DNA from 2 places in the Parafilimonas sp. genome. Region 1 is predicted to be linked to the other one. Evidence: riboswitches for the same ligand, from Rfam matches in the RefSeq annotation. Region 1 holds a riboswitch; the other holds the start of a gene.
The links. A riboswitch is a leader RNA that binds a small molecule or an ion and turns the genes downstream of it on or off. The one in region 1 is predicted to bind thiamine pyrophosphate.

Region 1 (5,279 bases):
TGATGATGCTGTTATCAATGATTTATTAAAGCTCGCCGATTGGGCACCTACACACGCCCACACAGAACCCTGGCGCTTTGTTGTTTTTGCAGGCAATGCCGTGCAGCAATTTTGTAAAGACCATGCAGATCTATATAAAACAAATGTGCCTGCTGGAAAATTTGAAACAGCGAAGTATGAAAAGATATTGCATAACGGCGATCACTGCTCGCATATAATTGCTGTTTATATGAAGCGTGGCAACAATCCGAAAATTACAAGGGTTGAAGAAATATGCGCTGTTGCTGCTGCCGTGCAAAATCTTTTGCTTGGTGCTGCTTCTTTAAATATCGCGGCTTTATGGAGCACCGGCGGCATTACATTTCATGATGCTATGAAAACTTTTTTAGGCTTACAGGCCGAAGACCAGATGATTGGCTTAATCTATCTTGGTTATACCGATAGTGATATAAAAAAAGGTAGCCGCATCATTCCTTTGGAAGAAAAAATTGTTTGGAAAAACTAAGACTTATCTTTTATTCAGACAACAAATCGGAGAGCTGAAGCAACTCATTATGTTTATACATTTTGGCCGGTTCATCAAAGCAACGGGCCAGTTCTTCAAGTAAAACCTGTATTACACGAACAGCATTCATAGGCTTAAAATAAGAAGGTGCCGGCGGCACACTCATACGCTTGAAATAGTTCTCAATATCCTTGTGCGTAAAAGGCTGGCCGGAAGTGGCGTCTACATAAAAATGTATTTTCTTTTGCGGGTTGCCATTGTAAGTGCCGGCATCATAATCTTCATTAAAAAAAGCAAGTACAAACTGTTGCGGGATATTAATGGCTTTTACAGGAATAGCAAGTAATTCGGCCAGTACAAGATATAATATGCCGTTTGAAAGAGTGTTGCCTTTCCGTGTTTGCAACACTTTATGCATAAAGAAATCGTCGGGATTTTTATAGGCAATTTCTGCGCCTTTCAGGTTATAATAATTATAAACGATGCTTGAAATTACATTGGCCTGCTCCAGCGGCGTGAGAAAACTATTCAATTCAAGCCATACATTGCGCCTTATTTTTTCTATCTCCTGGATCACAGGTGAAGTTTGAAGATCCGGATATTGAAAGCGTGCAACCAGCAATGCACCAAACAGAAGATCATGATACGCGCTATCACGCCATTCGGTTAAATCACGTACAAGGTCTGAGTAGTGCAGCTTATGAATAATCATTTCAATACGTTCCTGCACAGCCTCACTTAATGTATTTTCCCAAAGATTTTCAAGATTGGGTATAATACCTTTTCCATAATGTACAATGCGTGTGCTCACCGTAGAAAAAACTTCTTCATCGGGATCATCAATCAATGTGAGCAATGCAGATATTTCAGCGTTTTGATGCATAAATCAGGCACAAACTAACATCGCTAACTTTAATTTAAAGATAAAATAAATAACATCTGTGTATAAATTAAAAAACAATATTCTTCTTATATAATATAACAGTTTGCGGATTGAAAAAATTGTATGCCGGGCCATTCTGTTTATCATTTATATTCGTGCCTCATCACTACGGGGTGCCTTCGGTTTAACCGGATAATTACAGGCTGAGATTATACCCATTGAACCTGATACGGGTAATGCCGGCGCAGGGAATAGAATCGTCTGTTATTGTATGCATTCCTGTATAACCAAACAGATGTATGAATTTAATTCAATGGCTTAATATTTTGTGGGAGCAGATAAAACAAACAGGCTGGCTTGAATGGCTGGGTGTTGGTTTTGGCGTAGCTGAAGTTTTGTTTGCAAAAGCTAATAAAATATGGTTGTATCCTGCGGGTATTATTTCTGTAATAATTACTATTTATCTTTTTTACACGGTTGGCTTATATGCTGAAAGTGCTTTAAATATTTATTATCTCATTATGAGTACCTGGGGCTGGTGGCTATGGATTTACAGGAAAGATAAACCGCCGTTGCCTGTTACAACATCAAATGCAAAAGATAAAAAAATAACAGTCGCTATTGTTATAGCAGCATTCATCTTCCTTTATCTCATCCTTAAAAATTTTACCGATTCACAGGTACCTTTATTTGATGCGTGGGTAAGTGCTACAGCATGGGCAGGCATGTGGCTGCTTGCAAAACGAAAGCTTGAAAACTGGATATGGCTTAATATAAGCAATGTCTTTGCCATACCACTTTTGTTTTATAAAGAATTACCGCTTTATGCATTGCTTACGGTTTTTCTTTTTGTAATTGCCATACAAGGATATTTTAAATGGAAAAAGATAATCAATGAAGAACAAAGCATTTGATAAAAAAACAATCGCAGCGTTAAGAAAGTATGCTGCTGTTGCAGATAAAAAAAGTGCATTGCAGCCGGAACAATTAAGCCTTATTTATAAATATGAATGGTTTAAAATTTTTGTTTCGAAAGAATATGGCGGCCTTGAATTGAGTTTGCCCGATGCTTTGCTTTTGGAAGAGCAGCTTGCATATATTGATGGCAGTCTTGGCTGGACGGTTACCTTATGTGCCGGCGCCAATTTATTTGTTGGTTATATTGATAAAAAAATAGCAAAACAAATATTCAGCAAACAAAAAGTTTGCTTTGGCGGCAGTGGTGCTGCAACCGGCAAGGCAGCTATTACAGATGATGGTTATATAATAAACGGTTATTGGAAATATGCAACCGGAGCACCGCATCTTACACATTTTACTGCTAATTGCATTATTGATAAAGATGGTAAGCCGGTATTGGATAAAAATAATCAGCACTTAATTCAATCATTTTTTTTTAAAAGAAGTGAAGTAAAGGTTATTGAAGACTGGCATACGCCCGGCCTTAAAGCAACGGCAGGCCATAGTTTTTCTGTTGAAAATTTATATGTGCCGAATGAAAGATCATTTATTATTAATGCTGAAACAGTCACACATAACGATGCTGTTTTTCTATTCCCTTTTTTGCAGTTCGCAGAATTAACGCTTGCCGTAAATACGCTTGGAATGACAAGTCATTTGTTAGAAGAAGCAAATGCCGTCATAAATAAAAGACGGCAATTAAAAAAGATTACAATAAGGCAGTATGATTATTCAAATAAATTAATTGGAGATGCCAGCAACAAGATTGAAATGCTTCGCACAAAATTCTATGAAACTGCTGCAACTGCGTGGAATGAGCTTTTGATAAAGAAAAATATCCCGGTAAAAACGCTAAATAATATTAGTAACCTAAGCGCCCGGCTTGTAAAAGAATGCCGGGCCCGCGTTGCCGCTGTTTATCCTTATTGCGGGTTATCTGCAATAAACGGTAAAACAGAAATAGAAAGAATCTTCAGGGATGTATTTACGGCAAGCCAGCACAGTTTGCTGAATTATACCGGATAGAATGACCGTAAAACTATTTCTTCTTTTTTCTCGCAGATTTCTTTGGCGGGTTAGCTTTTAATTCTTCAATAATCTTTTTGGCTTCTTCAACCGTTAAATCTGCGGCGCGTTCCTGCTGCTCTTTGGTAAGCTTATAATTACGCAATCCCACTTTTAAATAAGGACCGTAAGGGCCACGCAGCACCTGTATCTTTTCTTTTTCAAAAACCTTTATCGTACGTTCTTCTTTTGCCTGCCGCTTCTCTTTTATAATAGGAATGGCTTCTTCCAGTGTTATACTGTAAGGATCGTACTCCTTACTTAAAGAATAGAATTTTTTATTGTGCGCAACAAAAGGCCCAAACCTGCCGATGTTTACCGTTACATCTTCATTTTCAAACTGTCCTAAATTTCTAGGTAGCTTGAATAACTCCATCGCTTCATCAAAGCTGATGGTTTCAATACTTTGCGTGGGCTTTAGTTTTGCAAAGCGAGGTTTATCTTCATCGTTCACATCGCCAATCTGTACCATTGGCCCATAACGCCCCATACGTGCAACCACTTTTTTTCCGGATGCTTCATCCACGCCTAATTCTCTTTCACCTTTTATGCGTTCTGCATTTTCAAGTGTGTGTTCAACATCTTTTTTAAATGGTTTATAAAAGCCATCAATAGTTTTTTCCCATTGCTTTTTACCTTCTGCAATTTCATCAAACTCATCTTCCAACTTTGCAGTAAAGCCGTAATCCATTATGTCAGAAAAATACTCCACCAAAAAATCTGTTATTACCAAACCAAGATCAGTGGGAAATAATTTAGAACGTTCTGCGCCGGTGGTTTCACTTTCTGTTTTCTTGCTGATATTATCCTGCTTTAAAACCAATACACGGTAATTCCTCAAAACGCCTTCTTTGTCGCGCTTCTCCACATAACCGCGTTTTAAGATAGTTGATATTGTGGGCGCATAAGTAGAAGGCCGGCCAATGCCCAGCTCTTCCAGCTTCTTTACAAGCGAAGCCTCCGTATATCTTGGTGCTGGCCTTGTAAAACGTTCAATGGCCTGCATTTGATTAAGCGTTAACGACTGGCCCACGCTAAGTTGCGGCAACATGCCTTCCGCATCTTCTTCCGTTACATCTTCTTCATCCTTGTCTTCCATGTAAACTTTAAGAAAGCCGTCAAATTTCAACACTTCACCTTGCGCCGACAATTCCTGGTTATTGGTTGATATAGCAATCTTTGCTGTTGTTTTTTCAAGTTCGGCATCACTCATCTGGCTGGCGATAGTGCGCTTCCATATTAATTCATACAAACGTTTTGTATCACTATCGTCAACACTTGTATTTTCCATATAGGTCGGCCTGATCGCCTCATGCGCTTCCTGCGCACTTTCATTCTTATTCCTGAATTTGCGTGGTTGCAAATATTTATCGCCATATTGTTTGCTGATGTTTGAATGAATATCATTCAATGCAGTGTCACTTAAATTCACACTGTCCGTACGCATATAAGTAATATTACCGCTTTCATATAGTTTTTGGGCGAGCAGCATTGTTTTGCTCACGCTGTAACCCAGTTTACGGCTTGCTTCCTGTTGCAGAGTGGATGTGGTGAATGGCGCCGCGGGAGATTTTTTTGCGGGCTTCACCTGTATATCACTTACCTTATAATTGGCGCCTACACAGCTTTGCAAAAACGTTTCAGCATCTTCTGCATTTTTCTGGCGGCTGCCTTCAGCTTTAAAACTTACATTTTTATTATTGATATCCTGCCCGCTAAAAACAGCTTCAATTTTAAAGCTGCTTACCGGTTCAAAAGCATTTATTTCCCTTTCCCTTTCAGCAATTAAACGCACGGCCACACTTTGTACACGGCCCGCGCTTAAAGAATTGCGCATACTCATTTTGCGCCATAATACAGGGCTTA
Region 2 (5,279 bases), on a different contig from region 1:
ATGGAGCGCTATCGGTTTATCCATTGCCCTAACTATCGGCTACAATAATTTTGAAGAACTTTTAAAAGGCGGCTATGAAACCGATGTGCATTTTAAAACAACTGCCTTTGATAAAAATATACCTGTATTGATGGCATTGATTGGTATATGGTACACCAATTTTTTCAAAGCCCAAACGGAAGCCATTCTGCCTTACGATCAATATATGCACCGGTTTGCCGCTTATTTTCAGCAAGGCAATATGGAAAGTAACGGCAAGTATGTAAACCGCAATGGCAGCGAAACCAATTACGCCACAGGCCCTGTAATTTGGGGAGAACCCGGCACCAACGGGCAGCATGCCTTTTACCAGCTTATACACCAGGGAACATTGTTAATACCCTGCGATTTTATTGCACCTGCTATTTCGCACAATCCCGTTGGCGATCACCATGTGAAATTGTTAAGTAACTTTTTTGCGCAAACAGAAGCCTTGATGAAAGGAAAAGATGAAGCAGAAGTACGGGAAGAATTAACGAAAGAAGGCAAATCGCCTGAAGAGATAAAAAGGCTTCTTCCCTTTAAAGTGTTTAAAGGCAATAAACCCACCAATTCATTTTTAATAAAAGAGATAACGCCTAAAACCCTGGGCAATCTTATTGCTTTATATGAGCATAAGATTTTTGTTCAGGGTATTATCTGGAATATTTTCAGTTTTGATCAGTGGGGTGTTGAATTAGGCAAACAGCTTGCTTCAAAAGTGTTACCAGAACTGGAAAATAATAATAAGATCACTTCACATGATTCTTCTACCAATGGCTTGATCAATGCCTGGAAGGCGATGAAATAATTAAGTCAAAAGCATATAATTTATCCCCGCCTGGCTCAATTAATATATAAAATTGAACCAGGCGAGGATTTCTTTGCCCGTGCTGGTTTTCGTTAAAACAAAAAAGCCTCACATTGCTGTAAGGCTTCAAAAGTTGCGAGGGGAAGGATCGAACTTCCGTCCGCCACGGCGGATATGAGCCCTATCTCAATTATTATAATTGCAGATTGGCAATAAATTCATCCCAAATCCATTCTCTGTCTCTGCCTGTCTTTAACGCTTTTTCCCTTAAAAGTGCTTGCTGTTTTGTGTTGAAAACTTCTGTGTGGATTATCTGCCAGGGCCGGTATTTTATTGTCCAGCCCTTTTTACCAAGTTGATTATGTGATAAAAACCTTGCAGCAATATCTGTTGTAAAACCTATATATATTTTTCTGTGCTGCAAAGAATATAAAATATATACAGTATACATGTTTGGGTTTATCTAAAACAAAAAAGCCTCACATTGCTGTAAGGCTTCAAAAGTTGCGAGGGGAAGGATCGAACTTCCGACCTTCGGGTTATGAGCCCGACGAGCTACCGCTGCTCTACCTCGCGATATATAAGTTTAATTAAATCTAAGAACTTGTAAATCGGGGTGCAAATATAAGACGGTATTATTATCGGGCAAAACTTTATTTAAGATATTAGCTTTTCTTTTTTACAGTTGATCCGCCGCTTACATCAAGATTAGTAATATTAGCCGCCCCGGAATAACGAATGCTGCTGCCGCCGCTTGCCGTGGCCTGTATGGCTTTGTTTACATTAATGCTGGCAGATGATGCGCCTGTTGCTTCAATCCGGCAGTTTTCAGCCGTTAAATCACCGCCTTTGAAATTACTGGCGCCGCTTGCATCCACTATAAGATCAGTGGCAGTACCATTAACATCTGTAACAGATGCGCCGCTCATATCCAAACTTGTTTTGCCGCTGTTTATTGTGCCTTTAAAATTACTGGCGCCGGTTTGAGAAAGATCAAATGAAGCTGCCGTAAAATTCGCTTTTGCATTAGAAGCACCGCTTAACTCAAATTTTATATTGTTGCCTTTTATGCTCCCATATAAATTACTGGCACCGGAAAGCTCCAGCTTTAAATCACCCACTTTAACAGGATCGGTTATTTCCACGTTACAGGCACCGCTCACATTCAGCGATTCGAGCGTGGTAAAAGTTATATAGGCTTTTAAATGTTTATTACTCCAGTTCCAGCCGTTCCAGGCGCCGTTCTGCACAAAAATTTTAAGCACGCCATTCCTTACTTCTGTTTTTATTTTACCTATTGCATCCGGGTCGGTTGAGCTTACAGCAACACCCTGCGTGCTACCCTGGGAGAGATATAAATTGATAGCGCTTGAAATATCAATCTTTGTAAAAGTACCTACATTCCTGACCTGCGCATTTGCATCGCGCACTACATTCTGCGCATTTAAAGTAAAGCCTGTTGCCACAAGGAGCAGGCAAAGAATTATCTTTTGCATGATTTGGTTTTTGAATGAAACGAAGATCCCGCAAAAAGGTTACACACTAATTTAAAATTTCTCTATAATTTCGCGGCTCAATACCTTACGGTTTAAAACCGTAAGGCTTTATAAAATCCCGGGGTGCTTTCCAAAACAGGAAGGCTGAGATTACACCCGTTGAACCTGAACAGGGTAATACCTGCGAAGGGAAGGTGAGCTTCACTTACAGCTGCACATCCTATAGCATTATTCCTTGTTCCCATCTGTGAAATTAAATTTTGAAGAAAATGAAAAAATTTTTGGGAACAGTTGCATTCTTAAACATCCTTTTTGCAACATCGGCGCAGAACATCAGCGGCACAGTGACCGATAAAAACAACAGCCCGCTGAATGGCTCTACAGTTATTATCAGTACAAAAAATTCCAGGCTATCAGCGCTTACAAATGAAAGCGGATCATTCAATTTTTCAAACCTGAACCCTTCTTTGAATTATAAGCTGGTTATTGAATATGTGGGCAAACAAACGTTTGATACAATTATTACGGCACCGCAAAATACAAGGCTGCATATTATGCTTGCCGAAGCTTCCGCCTATCTTGAACCGCTTGAAGTACGCGCTGTGCGAGCATCAGACAAAGCGCCCTTCACCAAAACCAATATTACGAAAGATGAGATAGCCAAAATTAATCTCGGGCAGGATTTACCTTTTATACTCAACCAAACGCCATCAGTAACCACCACAACTGATGCGGGTAATGGCGTTGGTTATACAGGCATCCGCATACGCGGAACGGATGCAACAAGAATAAATGTAACACTGAATGGCATTCCTTTTAATGATGCGGAAAGCCTGGGCTCCTTCTTCGTTGACCTGCCTGATTTTGTTTCCTCGGCCAATTCAATACAAATACAACGCGGCGTGGGCACTTCCACCAATGGCTCCGGTGCTTTTGGTGGAACGATCAATATAAGCACCAATGAAGTAAACAGGAAAGCTTATGCTGAATCAGATAACGGCTTTGGCTCATTTAACACATGGAAAAATACAATACGTTTAGGAAGCGGTTTGCTTGGCAATCATTTTACGCTTGATGCAAGATTGAGCCGCATTGCAAGCGATGGCTATATTGACAGGGCAGCAAGCAAGCTTACTTCCTTTTATACATCGGCGGCCTATGTCGGCAATAAAAACAGTTTGCGCTTAAATATTTTTTCAGGCAAAGAAAAAACATACCAGGCATGGTATGGTGTGCCGCAGGATAGCTTAAAAACCAACAGGCGGTATAATCCCGCAGGCATGGAAAAACCGGGAACGCCTTACAGCGACCAAACAGATAATTATACGCAAACACATTACCAGTTATTTTATGATCATTCATTCAGCAGCAAATTAAAATTCAATACTGCATTCTTTTTAGTTCGTGGCAAAGGTTATTATGAAGAATATAAAGCGGGTGAAAACCTCGGCGATTATGGATTGAGTGATACAGTTGTTACCGATCTTGTAAGGCAGCGCTGGCTCGATAATTATTTTTACGGACAGATACTTTCACTTCAATATAAAACGCAAAAAGATGAATTAACCATTGGCGGAAGCTGGAATATATATGATGGCAAACATTATGGCAAAATAACCTGGAGTGAAGCAAAAGTTCCAAACGATTATAAATATTATAATTTACCTGCAAGGAAAACAGATGCCAATATCTATGCGAAATGGATGCATAGCCTTGATACAAAATGGAACACGTTTGCCGATGTTCAATATCGCCATGTAATGCATAACATGGAAGGTTTTGAAGACAATCATGATCTATTTATAAAAAGAAAATTCAACTTTATTAATCCCAAGGCCGGCATTAATTATAATTATAACGGCTGGAATGCTTACCTGAGTTATGCCCTGGCACATAAAGAACCTAACCGCGATGATTTTGAAGCAAGCCTGCAGCAACAGCCAACCGCAGAAACATTGCATGATTTTGAAGCTGCTATAGAACGAAAAAAGAATAAATATAATTTGTCTGCGACTTTCTATTACATGTTATATAAAAACCAGCTTGTTCAAACGGGGCAGATAAATGATGTAGGCAGTTATACAAGAATAAATGTACCCAATAGTTACCGCGCCGGCATTGAATTGCAGGGTGGCATTGCCATTAACAACTGGTTAAATGCAAGCGGTAATATTACCTTCAGCAGCAATAAAATAAAACACTTTACAGAATATATTGATGATTGGGATAACGGCGGGCAAATAACAGTTAAACATTCCAATACCAATATATCCTTCTCTCCTAACACTATTGCGGCCGCAACTGTAACGTTTATTCCTGTAAAGAATATGCAACTGAATTTTGTGAGCAAATATGTTGGCAAACAATACATGGATAATGCCCAAAATGAAAACCGAAAACTCAATGATTATTTTACCGAAGATTTTCGTTTGAATTATTCGCTGTATAAAAAATTATTTAATCAAATTGATTTTATAGTTGCCGTAAACAACATATTCAATAAACTGTATGAGCCGAATGGCTATACTTATCCTTATATGTATGAGGATGGTTTAATTAACGATAATTATTATTACCCGGCGGCCGGAACAAATTTTTTGATCGGGTTAAATATAAAGCTGTAACAATTATTACTTACTGCTGGTGCACCGGCGCCAGCAGTATAAGTGATATGCCTTTATCGGTTTGAACATCAAGTTCAGCATTTAAAATACCGGCACGTTCATGTATTTGTTGTATGGTTTGTTCTGTGTCTGTATTTTTAAATGAAGCCGTACCGTTATAAATTTTCAGTAAGATTTTCCTGCTTTGATAATCAATATTAATCAATGTTGGAGTAGTGGTGCCGGTTTCTGCTATGCTGCGCAAGGTATTTTTAAATATCAGGAATATTTCATGCCGCAGTTTCATATCTGTTTTTAATAAACGAACGGCTTCATCCACTTCCATTTGTA

Region 2: another riboswitch for thiamine pyrophosphate. It lies ahead of ACTHN6_RS20435 (TonB-dependent receptor); the one in region 1 lies ahead of pnuC (nicotinamide riboside transporter PnuC).

What each region holds. Positions count from the first base shown of each region.
Region 1 is NZ_JBQCIT010000055.1:147,872-153,150, forward strand. Features, by position in the region: gene ACTHN6_RS19935 (nitroreductase family protein) at 1-505, shown strand, start outside; gene ACTHN6_RS19940 (transglutaminase family protein) at 516-1,388, opposite strand; TPP riboswitch at 1,548-1,657, shown strand; gene pnuC (nicotinamide riboside transporter PnuC) at 1,688-2,302, shown strand; gene ACTHN6_RS19950 (acyl-CoA dehydrogenase family protein) at 2,283-3,374, shown strand; gene topA (type I DNA topoisomerase) at 3,388-5,279, opposite strand, start outside.
Region 2 is NZ_JBQCIT010000057.1:43,234-48,512, forward strand. Features, by position in the region: gene pgi (glucose-6-phosphate isomerase) at 1-829, shown strand, start outside; gene ACTHN6_RS20420 (GIY-YIG nuclease family protein) at 1,023-1,280, opposite strand; tRNA gene ACTHN6_RS20425 (tRNA-Met) at 1,334-1,405, opposite strand; gene ACTHN6_RS20430 (head GIN domain-containing protein) at 1,495-2,325, opposite strand; TPP riboswitch at 2,435-2,534, shown strand; gene ACTHN6_RS20435 (TonB-dependent receptor) at 2,595-4,949, shown strand; gene ACTHN6_RS20440 (ligand-binding sensor domain-containing protein) at 4,960-5,279, opposite strand, start outside.